DNA from 2 places in the Plantibacter sp. genome. Region 2 is predicted to be linked to the other one. Evidence: predicted binding sites of a transcription regulator. Region 2 holds the regulator's gene; the other holds the start of a gene.
What was found. The regulator LexA, encoded in region 2, represses DNA repair genes until DNA is damaged. The targets are predictions, from matches to a motif close to TCGAACANNTGTTCGA.

Region 1: AC5JOC_RS10120 (tyramine oxidase subunit B) is a predicted target of LexA. The motif match lies at 2,105-2,120, and genes of this name have one in related genera.

Annotation. Positions count from the first base shown of each region.
Region 1 is NZ_JCACOF010000009.1:23,938-28,359, reverse strand. It holds gene AC5JOC_RS10125 (ammonium transporter) at 1-797, opposite strand, end outside; gene AC5JOC_RS10120 (tyramine oxidase subunit B) at 891-2,045, opposite strand; partial or broken gene AC5JOC_RS10115 (LysR family transcriptional regulator) at 2,195-2,686, shown strand; gene AC5JOC_RS10110 (LysR substrate-binding domain-containing protein) at 2,772-3,101, shown strand; gene AC5JOC_RS10105 (GNAT family N-acetyltransferase) at 3,206-4,150, shown strand; gene AC5JOC_RS10100 (hypothetical protein) at 4,217-4,422, opposite strand, start outside.
Region 2 is NZ_JCACOF010000010.1:33,530-37,951, forward strand. It holds gene AC5JOC_RS12405 (amino acid permease) at 1-965, opposite strand, end outside; gene lexA (transcriptional repressor LexA) at 1,721-2,419, shown strand; gene metE (5-methyltetrahydropteroyltriglutamate--homocysteine S-methyltransferase) at 2,504-4,422, opposite strand, start outside.

The DNA.
Region 1 (4,422 bases), on a different contig from region 2:
CCGAGGCTCGTGACCGCTCCGTGTCGGAGTCGATCGACGATGGACCAGCCGATGAGGCCGGCACAGGCGGCGACGGTGGTGTTGAGGAACACGACGCTCGCCGCATTGCCGGCTGCCAGCGCCGAGCCGGCGTTGAAGCCGTACCAACCGATCCAGAGCAACCCGGCGCCGACGAGGACGAGCGGGCGGTTGTGCGGGCGGAGCTTACCGCCCCAGTCCTTGCTCTTGCCGAGCACCAGGGCCAGTGCGAGCGCCGCGATGCCGGCGTTCATGTGCACGGCCGTCCCGCCGGCGAAGTCGACGGCACCGAGGGTGTTCGCGATCCATCCACCGGTCGCCGTGTCGTTCGAGAAGGCGAACACCCAGTGCGCGATCGGGAAGTACACGAACGTCGCCCAGAGCCCGGCGAACAACAACCACGCGCCGTACTTCATGCGACCGGCGGCGGCACCCGCGACGAGTGCCGTCGTCACCCCCGCGAACAGCAGTTGGAACGCCGCGAAGAGCGCGAGCGGGATGCCGGCATCGGGGTCGTCGACGAGTGCCTGGTCGAGCCCCGCGAACTCGAACGGGTTCCCGATGAGTCCGAGCCCGCCGACGGAGTCACCGAAGACGAGCGAGTACCCGAAGGCCACCCAGAGCAGCGCGACGAGGCTGGCCCCGCCGAAGCACATGATCATCATGTTGAGGATGCGGCGGGACGAGACCATCCCGCCGTAGAACAGAGCCAGGGCCGGGATCATGAGGGCGACGAGCGCCGAGCTCGTCAGGATCCAGGCGACGTTTCCAGCGTCCACAAATCACTCCATCGTTCGAGGTGCACAGCGGCCGGGCGGCCACGGCGTCGGGTTCGGGTGGAACAGGTGTCGGTGCTCGATGCCGGTCGGCGTTCAGGCCAGGTCGGGGGCGTCCCAGAGGTTGAGCTTCGTGCCGATCCCCTGCTCGACGGCGTTCTCGTAGATCGTCTTCGCCCACGCGACGTCCTCGACGCCCATCCCACCGACGCTGAAGAGCACCGGCTGCTCGGGGAACTCGCGACCGACGGCGTTCCCGTCGAAGACGTCTCCGATGTTCACCACGCGGGACTCGTCGAGATCGCCGGTCCCGATGAGGTCCTGCCAGTAGAGGCCGATCATGCCGAACGCGGTCTCGTGCGACGGCGCCGGGTACTCCTCGGCCCACGCCTCGTAGATCTTCTTCGCGTCCGCGATGAGGCGCGCCTTGCCGGAGAGCGTGTACTCCTTGTCCATGCGCAGGTTGGCGGGCAGGCTGAGGAAGGCGCCCGGCTTGATCCAGTCGCCGTCGATGAACGGGTAGTTCTCCGAGCCGACCAGGCCGGTGACGGCCTCGGAGACGATGTCCGAGTCACGCACGGCGGCCTCGACCGTCTCGGCGATCTCGATCGTCGTGAACTGCGGGTAGTGCGCGCGGACGTAGTCGGCGAACGCCTCGGAGGTCGACCGTCGGCGCCCGTGGATGCGGATGGTGTCGAGCGAGGGACGGGCGGTGGTCATGGCGTGCAGGGCGCTCTTGTTCATGGCGCCGGGCCCGATGATGCCGAGCGACTTCGCGTCCACCGGTGCCAGGAGCTTCGCGGCGGCTCCCGGCACGGCAGCGGTGCGGTAGGCGCTCTCGAGGTTGCCGGACATGATCGCGTAGGGCGCGCCGGTGTCCTTGTCGTTGAGCACGATGAGGTGGATGGAGCGCGGGAGGCCTCGCTCGCGGTTGTCGACGTTCGACCCGTACCACTTGACACCGGCGGTGTCGAAGCGCCCGCCGAGGTAGGCGGGCATCGCCATGAACCGACGGTCGGCGGCGTCCAGCGGCATGCCGGGGAACGGTGAGGTGGCGGGGAACCCGATCGGTGCTCCGTGCGAGTTGGCGGTCGGGCCGGCCATCCGGTAGTCACCCTTCGCGACGAGCACCAACACCTCCTCCATGACCTCCATGCAGTGGGCCATGTCCTTCATGCCGGCGGCGATGACCTCCGGTTCGCTCAGGTAGAGCATGTCGATCCGGGTGTTCGGGGAAGCGTCTGCGGTCACGGGTGGTCCTCCAGGTCGGGGTGTGTGGTCCTCAGCGAACACGGTCGCGATCGTCCTGGTCAAATACCGATTCGAACCTCGATTGAGAGCGTTCCGCTCGCAATCTGGACGAAACAGCGCGGTAATACGAGGGTCGTATCGTCGATGGGATGGAGCTCCGCCAGCTGCGCTACTTCCTCGCCGTCGCCGAGGAGCTCCATTTCGGTCGCGCCGCCCGACGGCTGCACATGTCGCAGCCACCGCTGAGCGTCCAGGTCGCACGACTCGAGCAGGAGGTCGGCACCGCGCTGTTCGACCGTTCGACGAGGCGGGTGGCGCTGACCCCCGCTGGACGACATCTCCAGGCGCGGGCACGACACATCGTCGAGGAGCTCGACACGGTCCGGGGTGAGATGCGCGACTTCGTCGACGGTCTCGCCGGGGAGCTCACCGCGGGGTTCGTGAGTTCGGCCAACTACACGGTCCTCCCAGGTGTCGTGCAGCTGTTCCGGGCGAGCCGCCCCGGGGTGACGCTGCGTCTGGTGCCGTTGACCTCAGGAGAGCAGTTCGACCGGCTCCGCGACGGCACGCTCGACGTCGGGATCGTCCGTGACGAGGTCCCGCAGACGCCGTCCGACAGCTCCCCCGCGCTCACGACCGAGGTCGTCTTCGAGGAGCGTCTCGTGGCGTGCCTCCCGGTCGGTCACCCGTTGGCAGGGCCGACCCGAGGTCACCGCGGAGGAGCTCATGGACGTCCCGATGATCTCCTACCCGCGGGCGCTCATGCCGGGATTCGTGGACCGCGTCGCGGAGGTCCTCGGCACGTCGAGTCGGACCCAGGTGGTCGAGGAGGTCGTCCATCAGGAGACCGCCCTCGGGTTCGTCGCGGCCGGCGTCGGTACGACGATCCTGCCCGAGTCGGTGCGGCAGCTGGTGCCGCCGTCGATCGTCGTCGTGCCGCTCGCCGGGTCGCCGACGACACGCCTGCTGGCCGCTCGTCAGGAACGGACGGACGAGAGCCCGGTCCACGACGCGTTCATCGCCTGTCTCCGCGACGCGGCCGCACAGCTCGGGTGAACGCCCACTCGAACACCGCGCGTCCGCCTCCCGTCTCGGCGGCGTAGCCCAGGTGTTCCTGCCCGGCCTGGACAAACGAGTCGCGCCTGTCCAAGCTGGAACCGATGACCGACACCCGCGACGACTTCACCATCCGCCGAGCCACCCCGGACGACGTCCCCCTCCTGCAAGCGTGGAGCTGCGACGAACCCGTCGCCTGGGTCGATCCGGAGCGGCTGACCGCCGAACTCGCGAGTCGGAACTATCGGCCGGAATGGTCGTGGATCGCCGAGCAGGACGGTCGCCCGGTGGCACGAGCACTCTGGTGGGGCCAGGCGGACGCGAACCGGCCCGCCACACTCGACTGCCTCACCACCACGGTCGAAGTCGCGGAGCCCGAACGTGTCGGCGCTGCGCTCATCCGCGCTGGACTGGACGCCTTCGGCGCAGGTCCCGCACTGGAGTTCAACGTCGACGTCTCCCCTGCCTGGGCGGATGACGCTGCGAGCGTGGAGGCGGTGCGGTGGCGCCACGAGGCTGCACGCGCGGGCGGGTTCTCGCGCACGACCGAGCGGGTCAGTTTCGCGAGGTCCAGCTCCGATCCGGTGCCGGCACGATCGCAGCGCCTCCGTTTCGTCGCCGCCCCGGACGACGCGTTCCATGAGCTGTTCGCCCTGGTCGCGACCGGCACCCTCGATGCGCACACGCAGGACATGGTCGCGCGCGAAGGGCTCGAGGCGCTCGCGGACGACGACCTGGCGTTCTACCGATCGCTCCCCGGCGAACGCGACGCCTGGCGGGTCGCTGAGCTCCTCGACGGGACGATCGTGGGATTCATCATCCCGACGAGGACGGCGTACGACGCGAGCATCAGTTACCTGGGCGTGCTCCCCGAGCATCGCGGACACGGTTACGTGCACGACCTCCTGGCGGAGATGGTCCACGTGCACCACGGGTCGGGACAGGACCGGATCGTCGGCACCACGGATGCCGCGAACACGCCGATGCGTGGCGCGTTCGAACGAGCCGGTTTCTCGGTCACGCGCGTTCGGATCGTGCACGAGCAGTAGGTTCGCCCCGGGCTCGGTTCCGACCGTGTCAGCTGAGCACCGCGACACGGTCGACCGCCGCGCTCGTCAGACCCGCGACGACCGCAGCACGCGGACGACCCCGGAGCAGACCGCGAGCCAGATGATCAGCTGCAAGACCGCAGCGACGAGGAGCGGCAGCACGAACGACCCGCTTTCGGCGGAGGACAGCCAGAAGGCTTCACCGACCGTGCCGGCGATCCCGACCGCCGAGACCGTCAGGAAGAGCGCGCGCGACGCCACCGCTTCCCGAC
Region 2 (4,422 bases):
AGGACGGCGAACACGGAGATGATCGTCGCCACCACGGGCAGGCCGACGCTCTGGAACGCCGATGCGAACCCGGCGGTGGGGTCGATGTCGGTGTAGTTCTGCATGCCGGTCAGGACGAGGGTGGCCGCGACGTACAGGAGCATGGCGATGATGAGGGAGAGGATGATCGCCTTCGGCATGTGCTTCTTGCCGTCCTTCGCCTCCTCGGCCGCCGTGCTCATCGCGTCGTATCCGAAGACCGCGAAGAAGACCGTCGCGGCACCGGCGAACACCGGCCCGAAACCGCTGGGGAGGAACGGATCGTAGTTCTCCCCGTCGATGTAGAAGACCCCGAGGCCGATGATGAACAGGATGAGCAGGACCTTGATCCCGACCGCGACGAGCTCGAATCGACCGAAGGCCTTCGTCCCGCGGCTCAGGATGAAGGTCACGAGGAGACAGACGAAGATGGCGGGGAGATTGACGAGGCCGCCCTTCCCCTCGTCGGCGGTCGAGGTCATCCAGGCCGGCATGTGGATCCCGATACCGGACAGGAAGGCGTCGAAGTAGCCGGAGATCCCGATCGCGACCACCGCGACGATCGCGATGTACTCGAGCAACAGGTCCCAGCCGATGAACCAGCCGATGATCTCGCCGAGCGCCACATACCCGTAGGTGTAGGCGGACCCGGCTCTCGGGATCATGCCGGCGAACTCCGCGTACGACAACGCCGCGGCCGCGGAGGCGAGACCCGCGATCAGGAACGAGAAGAGGACGGCCGGCCCGACAGCGGGCGAGGTCTCGCTCCCATGAGCGACGAGTCCGGCGAGGGAGAAGATCCCCACCCCGATGATGCCACCGACCCCGATGGCCGTGAGTTGCCAGAGCCCGAGGCTCTTGAACAGCTTCGAACCGGAGGTCTCATCCTCGATCTCCGCGATCGGCTTCTTCCGGAGCAGCGAGCGGCTCCGATCGTCTGTACTCATGCTTGCCTCCGACGATGCTGCGGGCGTCGTTGCACCGCGCCATCGACGATAGCTGAGAACCAGCGCGGAGTGACCCGCCGATTGTCGGCCTACTCGGCCGCGTACCGCTGCGGGATCGCCAGGCGCTGCCCGGGCTCGACACCGGCGGTGCTGAGCTGGTTGAGGTTCATGATCTCGGCGATGACGTCGCGCGGGTCGGCGTCGGGTGCGATGGACTCGGCCAGCTGCCAGAGCGACTCGCCCGGGTCGACCGTGATGTACGTGAACGTGGCTCCCGCCGCCGCCGTGTTGGCCGCGGCACCGCCTGCGGAGAGTCCGACGACCGCGACGCCGATGACCAGCGGGATGGCGGCGAGCGTGGTGAAGACGACGCGACCGCGCTTCGTCAGGCGGAGTCGGCGTGTGGACGGTGCGTCTGACGCGTCGGTGCCTGCGCCGTCCGTGCGGGAAGCGCCCGGTGGGACCCGATCAGTGCTGCGCTCATGTCAACCCTCCAAGAGTGTGCTCATCGTGTGATGAGGACTCGTACCCGACACTCGACCAGGAGTGCCGGATACGAACCTGTGTTCCGAATATATCTTCGATTGTTCGAATACTCAACCCTGTCTTCGTACCTGAGACGCGCGGGATCGGCGACACGCTCGAACAGATGTTTGTCTGGACGAGCTGGTGCGGATACAGTTTCGAGTGTTGGAAGCAGTACACCACCACCCACCGACATCGGTCACCGACAGCCGATCAGGGCAGGAGCGAAGATGGCAGCGAACACGGCGGGCGACGGAGCCCGGGAGCGCCAGATCGGCGGCACCCGGCGACGGAAGAGCCTGAGCGACAAGCAGCTGGCGATCCTCGACGTCATCCAGCGTTCGGTCTCACAGCGCGGGTATCCGCCGAGCATGCGCGAGATCGGCGACGCCGTCGGGCTCGCCTCCCTGTCGAGTGTCACGCACCAACTCGGACAGCTCGAACTCAGCGGATACCTCCGACGCGATCCCAACCGTCCCCGCGCCATCGAGGTGCTCATCGACCTGCCGAGCGCCGTCGAGGGCAGCGACCCCGACTCCGCTCCCCCGGTCGGCGACGCCGCCATGGTCCCGCTCGTCGGTCGCATCGCCGCCGGCATCCCGATCACGGCCGAGCAGCAGGTCGAGGAGATCTTCCCCCTGCCGCGTCAGCTGGTCGGCAAGGGCAGTCTGTTCATGCTGAAGGTCGTCGGCGACTCGATGGTCGACGCCGCGATCTGCGACGGCGACTGGGTCGTCATCCGCGAGCAGAAGACCGCCGAGAACGGCGAGATCGTCGCGGCGATGCTCGACGAGGAGGCGACCGTGAAGGTGTTCCGCCAGCGCGACGGTCACACCTGGCTGCTCCCCCGGAACTCGGCCTTCGAACCGATCCTCGGCGACCACGCCGAGGTCCTCGGCAAGGTCGTCGCCGTGCTCCGGACGGTCTGACCGACCGGACCACTCCGCGACACCGACGAGGGCCGGGACGATCCGTGGATCGTCCCGGCCCTCGTCCGTGCAGGCCCCTCGACGTCAGCCGGTCGCACCGACCCGTGCGCGGACCGCACGCGTGGCCTCGACGATGTTGGCGAGGGAGGCGACCGTCTCCTCGTAGCCTCGCGTCTTGAGTCCGCAGTCCGGGTTCACCCAGACCTGGCGCTGCGGGATCCCCTCCAGCGCGATCTCGAGCAGCGCCGTCACCTCCGCGACGCTCGGCACCCGAGGCGAGTGGATGTCGTAGACGCCCGGGCCGATGCCGTGGTCGAAACCACTCGCCCGGATGTCGGACACGACCTCCATCCGAGACCGTGCCGCCTCGATGCTCGTCACGTCGGCGTCCAGTCGTCGGATCGCGTCGATCACCACACCGAACTCGGAGTAGCAGAGGTGGGTGTGGATCTGCGTCTCGGCGCGCACGCCCGCGGTCGCCAGCCGGAAGGAGCCCACCGACCAGTCGAGGTACCGCCCCTGGTCGGCCCGCCGGAGCGGGAGCAGTTCGCGGAGTGCGGGTTCGTCGACCTGGATGATGCGGATGCCGGCCCGCTCCAGGTCGGCGATCTCGTCACGCAGGGCGAGGGCGACCTGGTTCGCCGTCTCGGCGAGCGGTTGGTCGTCGCGCACGAACGACCAGGCGAGGATCGTCACCGGGCCCGTGAGCATGCCCTTCACCGGCTTGGTGGTCAACGACTGCGTGTAGGCCGACCACTCGACCGTGATCGGCGCCGGCCGCGAGACGTCACCCCACAGGATCGACGGACGGGTGCATCGCGAACCGTAGGACTGCACCCACCCGTGCTCCGTCACGGCGAACCCGTCGAGGTGCTCGGCGAAGTACTGGACCATGTCGTTGCGCTCGGGCTCACCGTGGACGACGACGTCGATCCCGAGGTCCTCCTGCAGCGCCACGACGCGCCCGATCTCCGCGCGCATCGTCTCGACGTAGGCCTCCTCGTCGAGCGTCCCGGCGACCCGCTGCGCGCGGGCGCGACGGATGTCGCCGGTCTGCGGGAAGGAACCGATCGTCGTCGTCGGGAGGAACGGCAGGCCGAGCGCCTGCTCCTGCGCCGTGGCGCGCTCCTGGTAGTCGTCTCGGGTGAAGTCCGCTGGTGCGAGCGCTGCCGTCCGTGCGCGGATGGCGGCATCGACGACCCCGGGCGCGGCGAGCCGATCGTCGAGCGCGGCCGACGCTGCGGTGAGCTCGGCCGCGATGGACGCACGTCCCCGGGTGAGACCGCGTGCGAGGACCGCGATCTGATCCACCTTCTGGTCGGCGAAGGCGAGCCAGCTCCGGAGACGGGGGTCGAGCTTCGTCTCCACCGACACGTCGTGCGGGACGTGCAGGAGGGACGTCGAGGTGGACACCGCGAGCTGCGGGAAGCGCTCCGCCGCGCGCGCCAGGAGATCGGCCGCGGCCGCCAGGTCGCCACGCCACACGTTGTGGCCGTCGATCACTCCCGCGACGACGGTCTTCGTGGCGAGTCCGGGAGACGAGTCCGGCAGGCCTCCTCGGACGAGGTCGACACCGACAGCCTCGACCCCCGAGGCGGCGAGCACCGGGAGGGCGTCGCCCAAGGCGCCGTAGGGAGCCGCGACGAAGATCGCCGGGCGGTCGGACACGGCGGACAGGACGGCCGTCGATCGTTCGAGCGCCGCGAGGACCGTCGACCTCGGCACGTCGAACGTCTCCGACACCAGTGCGGGTTCGTCGAGCTGCACCCAGGGCGCGCCGGCAGCGGCGAGGCGCTGGAGGAGTTCCGCGTAGACGGGCAGCAACGCCTCCAGTCGATCGATCGGGGCGAATCCCGCTGAGGCCCCCTCGGCCGCCTTGGACAGCAGCAGGAACGTCACCGGGCCCACGATCACCGGCCGCGTCACGTACCCCTCGGCGAGGCCCTCGCGGAACTGCTCGACCACCCGGTCGTCGGAGAGCGCGAACGGCGTCGACTCACCGA